One region of the Streptomyces sp. NBC_00637 genome, then DNA from elsewhere that is predicted to be linked to it. Evidence: riboswitches for the same ligand, from Rfam matches in the RefSeq annotation. Region 1 holds a riboswitch; the other holds the start of a gene.
What was found. Region 1 has a riboswitch for S-adenosylmethionine ahead of thrC (threonine synthase). Riboswitches for the same ligand answer to the same signal wherever they lie in the genome.

Region 1 (3,403 bases):
GTGCGGTAGATGGCCGCCGCCATCCGGCCCAGGGCCTGCCCGTCCTGATGCCGGTGCTTGCGCACGCCGATGTCGACCTGGGCGAGGGCGTCCAGGCCCACCAGGTGCAGGGCGTCGACCAGCATGCCCAGCTCCACGCCGTAGCCGACGGGGAACGGCAGCTGCTCCAGCAGGCTGCGGCGGGCCGCGTACTCGCCGCCGAGCGGCTGCACGAAGCCGGCCAGCTGCGGCCAGTGCATGTTGAGCAGCGGGCGGGCCATCAGCTCGGTGACCCTCCCGCCCTGGCCGGCCGCGCCGCCCAGCGGACGGTCGTACATGCCCTTGACCAGGTCCACGCCGTGGTCGGTGAGCAGCGGGCCGACGATCCCCGAGACGAAGTCGGAGGAGAACTCCCTGAGATCGGCGTCGATGAAACAGACGATGTCCCCGGTGGTGACCAGCAGGGAGCGCCACAGGACCTCGCCCTTGCCGGGCACGGCCGGTATGCGCGGCAGGATGTCGTCCCGGTGGACGACCCGCGCGCCGGCCGCCGCGGCCACCTCGGACGTACGGTCGGTCGATCCCGAGTCGACGACGACGATCTCGTCGACGAGCGGGACCTGGTGCATCAGGTCGTGGCGGATGATCGCGACGATGTCACCGACCGTCTCCTCCTCGTTCAGCGCGGGCAGGACGACGGACACCGACTGGTTCGTGGCGCGCTTGGCGGCCAGGATCCGGTGGAGCGGACGATCGGTCACGGCCCAGGAGCGGGTGGCCAGCCAGCGCTCGGTCTCTGGAAGCACAGTCTGCGGCTCCTCACTGTCGTGATCACACCGGGTGCACGGAAGGTGACCGTGTGATCCATCTCGCGGTTCGGACGACTATCTCAACTGTCCTGGCCTTCGGTTACAGTCTTGAACAACGCGGGTGACCATCGCATGTCCGAGGTCGCCCCCGTCCACAACTTCATACCGCTCATCCAGAGGGGCAGAGGGATACGGCCCGATGAAGCCCCGGCAACCCTCCAGCCGGTCTCGTGACGATCACCGATTCATGTGGTGATCTCCCCGCGAGGCTCCCGGCTCGGGAAGGTGCCAAATCCGTCTCACGGCGAGATGCGTCGTGAGGAAGATGAGGAGAAAGGGCCTCGCCTCACATGGCTGCGCAGACTGTTGCAAGCACCACCGACTCTACGACGTCCTCTGCCGTCGACCTCGGTCCGGCCGCGGCGTTGAACTGCCGCGAGTGCGGTCACCGCGTGCCCCTCGGCCCGGTCTTCGCCTGCGAGGAGTGTTTCGGCCCGCTCGAGATCGCCTACGACTTCTCCTCCTACGACACGGAGGAGCTCCGCAAGCGCATCGAGGCGGGACCCGCGAACATCTGGCGCTACGCGCCGCTGCTGCCCGTCCCCGCGGACGTGGCCGACAAGCCCAACATCAACCCCGGTTGGACCAAGCTCGTCCAGGCCGACAACCTCGCCCGTGAGCTGGGCGTCGACGCCGGCAAGCTGTTCGTCAAGGACGACTCCGGCAACCCGACGCACTCCTTCAAGGACCGCGTCGTCGCCCAGGCCATCGAGGCCGCCCGCGCGTTCGGCTTCACCACCCTGTCCTGCTCCTCCACGGGCAACCTGGCCGGTGCCGTCGGCGCCGCCGCCGCCCGGGCCGGCTTCCGGTCCTGCGTGTTCATCCCGCACGACCTGGAGCAGGGCAAGGTCGTCATGGCCGCGATCTACGGCGGCGAACTCGTCGGCATCGAGGGCAACTACGACGACGTCAACCGCTTCTGCTCCGAGCTCATCGGCGACTCGGCCGGCGAGGGCTGGGGCTTCGTCAACGTCAACCTGCGGCCGTACTACGCCGAGGGTTCCAAGACGCTGGCGTACGAGATCTGCGAGCAGCTCGGCTGGCGGCTGCCGGACCAGCTGGTCGTGCCGATCGCCTCCGGTTCGCAGCTGACGAAGATCGACAAGGGCCTTCAGGAGCTGATCAAGCTCGGGCTGGTCGAGGACAGGCCGTACAAGATCTTCGGCGCGCAGGCCGAGGGCTGCTCCCCGGTGTCCGTGGCCTACAAGGCCGGGCACGACGTCGTCCGCCCGCAGAAGCCGGACACCATCGCCAAGTCGCTGGCCATCGGCAACCCGGCGGACGGTCCGTACGTCCTCGACATCGCGCGGCGGACGGGCGGCGCGGTGGAGGACGTGGACGACGAGCAGATCGTCGACGCGATCAAGCTGCTGGCCCGGACCGAGGGCATCTTCGCGGAGACCGCCGGTGGGGTGACGGTGGGTGTGACGCGCAAGCTGATCGAGAACGGTCTGCTGGACCCGACCAAGACGACCGTCGTCCTCAACACGGGCGACGGGCTGAAGACCCTGGACGCGGTGGCCGGCACCGGGCTGACCGCGACCATCCGTCCGAACCTCGACTCCTTCCGAGAGGCTGGCCTCGCGTCATGAGCGTTACCGTCCGCATCCCCACCATCCTGCGCACCTACACCGGCGGCAGCGCCGAGGTGAAGGCCGAGGGGGCCACCCTCGGCGAGGTCATCGCCGACCTGGAGAAGAACCACACGGGTATCGCCGCCCGCGTCCTGGACGACCAGGGCAAGCTGCGGCGGTTCGTCAACGTGTACGTGAACGACGACGACGTCCGCTTCGAGCAGGGTCTGGAGACGGCGACCCCGGACGGCGCCGGCGTCTCGATCATCCCGGCCGTCGCCGGCGGCTGAGACGGCGGCTCCGGAGGACGTTCGGGCGATGGCCCGGGTGATGGTCCGAACGATGGTCCGGGCGGTGACTGACCGTTGTTCAGTACCCATCGGTAGTAACCGTCGGTAACAGTTATTACCGAGCGTTCATCGAATTGCCCTCTCCGCGATAGAAGCGGAGGGGGCAATTCAGTGTGGTTGAGCGCGGTACAGTTGGGGAACCCGGTCCGGATCACCGGATCCGGAGGCTTTGATTTCTGCCCCGCGCCCGACAAGAAGCAGCCAATGTGTGCGCCTCTTTCGTGGCTTTTGCGGCTTTTATAGGGCCCGACTTGCCCTCAATTCAGGCGAATTCTCGCTACATTCCGGATCCCGTGCGTCCGGAATTCTCGTCCGACTGACCTGTTGCAGACGGCAGTTGGGCAGATACATTCAGCCGCGGTCGACGCGTTCCGGCGCACGCCCCCAAGCCAACCGGGGGGTGAGGTCTGACCCGGATCCGCGAAGTGCGGGTCCGTGCAAGGGCCAGTAATAGGGGAGTTAGGCATGGCTCAGGGCACCGTCAAATGGTTCAACGCGGAGAAGGGGTACGGCTTCATCGCGGTCGACGGTGGTGCGGATGTTTTCGTCCACTACAGCGCGATTCAGATGGACGGCTACCGCACCCTGGAAGAGGGTCAGCGGGTCGATTTCGAGATCTCGCAGGGTCAGA
Region 2 (3,403 bases), 1.6 Mb from region 1:
CCTGGAGGCGGCGTTCGCGATCGGGCTGGACTCCTGACCTGCTGAACACCGCCTCCGGCGGACCGTCGCTCACACGGCGGGCACGCAGCGGCCGTCCTGCGTCCGGTACTGCCACCGCGCACCCTCGGTCACCAGTTCACGCACCGCGTTCACGAAGCGCTCCACGTGCTCGTCCGGGGTTCCCGCGCCGAAGCTCACCCGGATCGCGTTGAGGGACTTCTCGCCGGGCGCCGCCTCCGGCGCGCCGCACTCGCCCTGGCTCCGGGCGTCGCCGCCCAGCAGGGTGCGGACCAGCGGGTGGGCGCAGAAGAGGCCGTCGCGGACCCCGATGCCGTACTCGGCGGAGAGGGCGGCTGCGAAGTGCGAGCTGTTCCAGCCCTCGACGACGAAGGAGATCACGCCGACCCGCGGGGCGTCGTCGCCGAACAGGGACAGCACCCTCACCTGCGGAACCTCGGCCAGACCGGCCCGCACCTTCGCGATCAGGTACTCCTCCCGGACTACGAGACCGTCGAAGCCCGCCTCGGTGAGGGCCTTGCACGCCGAGGCGACGGCGTAGGCGCCGATCACGTTCGGGGAGCCGGCCTCGTGGCGGGCGGCGCTCTCGTGCCACTCCACGTCCACTCCCCCGTCCTCGCGCCGCGAGACCTTGCGGCTGGCGCCACCGCCCGCGAGATACGGGTCGGCCGCCACCAGCCAGTCGGCGCGGCCGGCCAGCACGCCGGAGCCGAAGGGCGCGTACAGCTTGTGCCCGGAGAAGGCGACCCAGTCGACGTCCAGCTCCCGCACGGAGACCGGGTGGTGCGGGGCCAGCTGGGCCGCGTCCAGGACGATCCGGGCACCGTGCGCGTGCGCCGCGGCCGCCAGCTCGCGTACCGGCCACAGCTCGCCGGTGACGTTCGAGGCGCCGGTGACGCAGACCAGGGCAGGCCCGTGCGGGTCCCGGTCGGCGAGGGCCCGCTCCAGCGTCTCGACGGCCTGCCGCGGGGTGCGCGGGGCGTCGAGGCAGGTGACCCGGGCGTCCTTCCAGGGCAGCAGCGCGGCGTGGTGCTCGGTCTCGAAGACGAAGACCTGGCAGCCGGCGGGGAGGGCCCGCGCCAGCAGGTTGAGAGAGTCCGTCGTCGAGCGGGTGAAGACCAGCTGGTCGTCGGGGCGGCAGTCCAGGAACTCGGCGACCGTCCCGCGGGCGTTCTCGAAGAGGTCCGTGGACAGCTGCGAGAGGTAGCCGGCGCCGCGGTGGACGCTGCCGTAGTACGGGGCGTAGGCCGCCACGTCGTCCCAGACGCGCTGGAGGGCGGGGGCGCTGGCCGCGTAGTCGAGCGCCGCGTAGGTGACCTCGCCGCCCGTCACGAGCGGGACCGTGACATCACGACCGAGAACGGGCAGCGGGGCACAAACGGTACGGGCGGCGACAGCGGTGGGGACGGACATGGCGAACTCCCGTGAGAGGCAAGGGGGAACCACCGTGCGAGCGGACACGGCTCGAGCACGGAGGAAGGTGAAAGGGGTGTGCGGAGGCGGGGCTCTACGCCCTATCGCATTCGCTTGCTCACGGGAGACTCCCTCGAACGACCAGGACCCCTGGCGGTACTCACTCGAAAGAGTGCGAGGGGTCCGCGCTTGCCGTAGACCTCGCTGCCTACGACCTGGTCTTCACCCGGGGCACCCCGCCACGGACGGAGGGTTGCCGGACAGTCGGCCGGGGCCTCATGACTGTCACTCATGACCTGACACAGGAACGTACGTGAAGTGATCGCCGTCCCGCAACCGGTGTCCGGATCGCGGGACGGCCATCGGTGGGGCGTCAGGCGTTGCTGGCGGCCACCCAGCGCTCCAGGGCGCGCTTGGCCGCGCCCGAGTCGATCGACTCCGCCGCCCTGGCCATCCCGGCCCGCAGCTGCTCCGCCAGCGTCCCGGTGCCCGGCTCCAGCGCCACGAGCGCCGCCGCCGAGTTGAGCAGCACGGCTTCCCGCACCGGGCCCGTCTCGCCCTCCAGAAGGCGTCGGGCGACCTCCGCGTTGTACGACGGGTCGGCGCCCCGCAGGGCCTCGACCGGGACCAGCTCGAGCCCGACGTCACGCGGGTCGAAGGTCTCCTCGGTGACCTTGCCGTCGCGGACGACCCACACCCGGGACGTGGCCGTCGTGGTCAGCTCGTCGAGTCCGTCGTCGCCCCGGAAGACCAGGGACGAGTTGCCGCGCTCGGCGAAGACGCCCGCGACGACCGGCGCCATCCGCGGGTCCGCGACCCCGACCGCCTGGGCCCGCACCTTGGCGGGGTTGGTCAGCGGGCCGAGCACGTTGAACACCGTGCGGATGCCCAACTGGCCGCGTGCGGCGCCCACATGACGCAGCGCCGGGTGGAACTTGATCGCGAAGCAGAAGGTGATGCCGGCTTCCCGGGCCACCTCGGCCACCCGCCGCGGGGTCAGCTCCAGATTGACGCCGAGCTTCTCCAGGACGTCCGAGGCGCCGGACGCGGAGGACGCGGCCCGGTTGCCGTGCTTGACGACCGTGGCACCCGAGCCGGCCACGACGATCGCCGACATCGTGGAGATGTTGACCGTCTTCGCGCCGTCGCCGCCCGTGCCGACGATGTCGACGGTCGGACCGGGCACCTCGATCAGGTTGGCGTGCTCGTACATCGCCCGGACGAGCCCGTTGATCTCCGCGACGGTCTCGCCCTTGGCCCGCAGCGCCACCACGAACCCGGCGATCTGCGCGTCGGTCGCCTCACCGCGCATGATCCGGTCCAGCGCCCAGAACGTGGCGTCGGCGTCCTGGTCGCGGCCGTACAGCAGGCCGTTCAGCACCTCGGGCCAGGAACGGCCCGCCGCGGTGTCGCCTCCAGCGGGGGTCACAGCGCTCATAGCCGCTCCTGCGTGTGTCGTCGTGTGCCGTCGTGTGCCGACCCGCGCCTCGAAACAAGGCGCACCCCACCCTATCCAGCCCGTGGGCACGGCAAAGGGCCCCGTCCGAAGACCGGACGGGGCCCTTTGCCGTGGCGTGGCGACGCCTCAGCGATCAGTGGTGGCCGTGGCCGCTCGTGATCTCCTTGTACTCCTCCGCGGTGGGCTTCGGAATCTGCTGGTCCTCACCGAAGTACGCGCCGCTGATCTTGGCGCGGAGCTTCTCCTTGCCCGTCACCTTGCGCTCGACACCGTTCTCGTCGACGGCCGCGCCGATCGCCGCCGGCTCGTACTGCTCGTGCGCCGTGAGGGTGTGCAGCTGCTCCTGGCTCAGCGGCTCGTGGATCTCGATGAACTCACCGTGCGGCAGGCGCTTGATGGTGCCGGTCTCGCGACCGTGCAGCACCTTGTCCCGGTCCCGGCGCTGGAGGCCGAGGCAGATCCGCTTGGTGGCGATGTACGCGATGACCGGTCCGGCGATGAAGAAGATCCGGA

Region 2: another riboswitch for S-adenosylmethionine. It lies ahead of OG440_RS27275 (aminotransferase class V-fold PLP-dependent enzyme); the one in region 1 lies ahead of thrC (threonine synthase).

What each region holds. Positions count from the first base shown of each region.
Region 1 covers NZ_CP109046.1:4,647,559-4,650,961, forward strand. Annotated here, with positions in the region: gene OG440_RS20475 (glucosyl-3-phosphoglycerate synthase) at 1-785, opposite strand, end outside; SAM riboswitch class I at 955-1,120, shown strand; gene thrC (threonine synthase) at 1,139-2,440, shown strand; gene OG440_RS20485 (MoaD/ThiS family protein) at 2,437-2,712, shown strand; gene OG440_RS20490 (cold-shock protein) at 3,238-3,403, shown strand, end outside.
Region 2 covers NZ_CP109046.1:6,229,502-6,232,904, reverse strand. Annotated here, with positions in the region: gene OG440_RS27280 (Lrp/AsnC family transcriptional regulator) at 1-37, shown strand, start outside; gene OG440_RS27275 (aminotransferase class V-fold PLP-dependent enzyme) at 70-1,431, opposite strand; SAM riboswitch class IV at 1,612-1,728, opposite strand; gene trpD (anthranilate phosphoribosyltransferase) at 1,805-2,869, opposite strand; gene OG440_RS27265 (cytochrome bc complex cytochrome b subunit) at 3,024-3,403, opposite strand, start outside.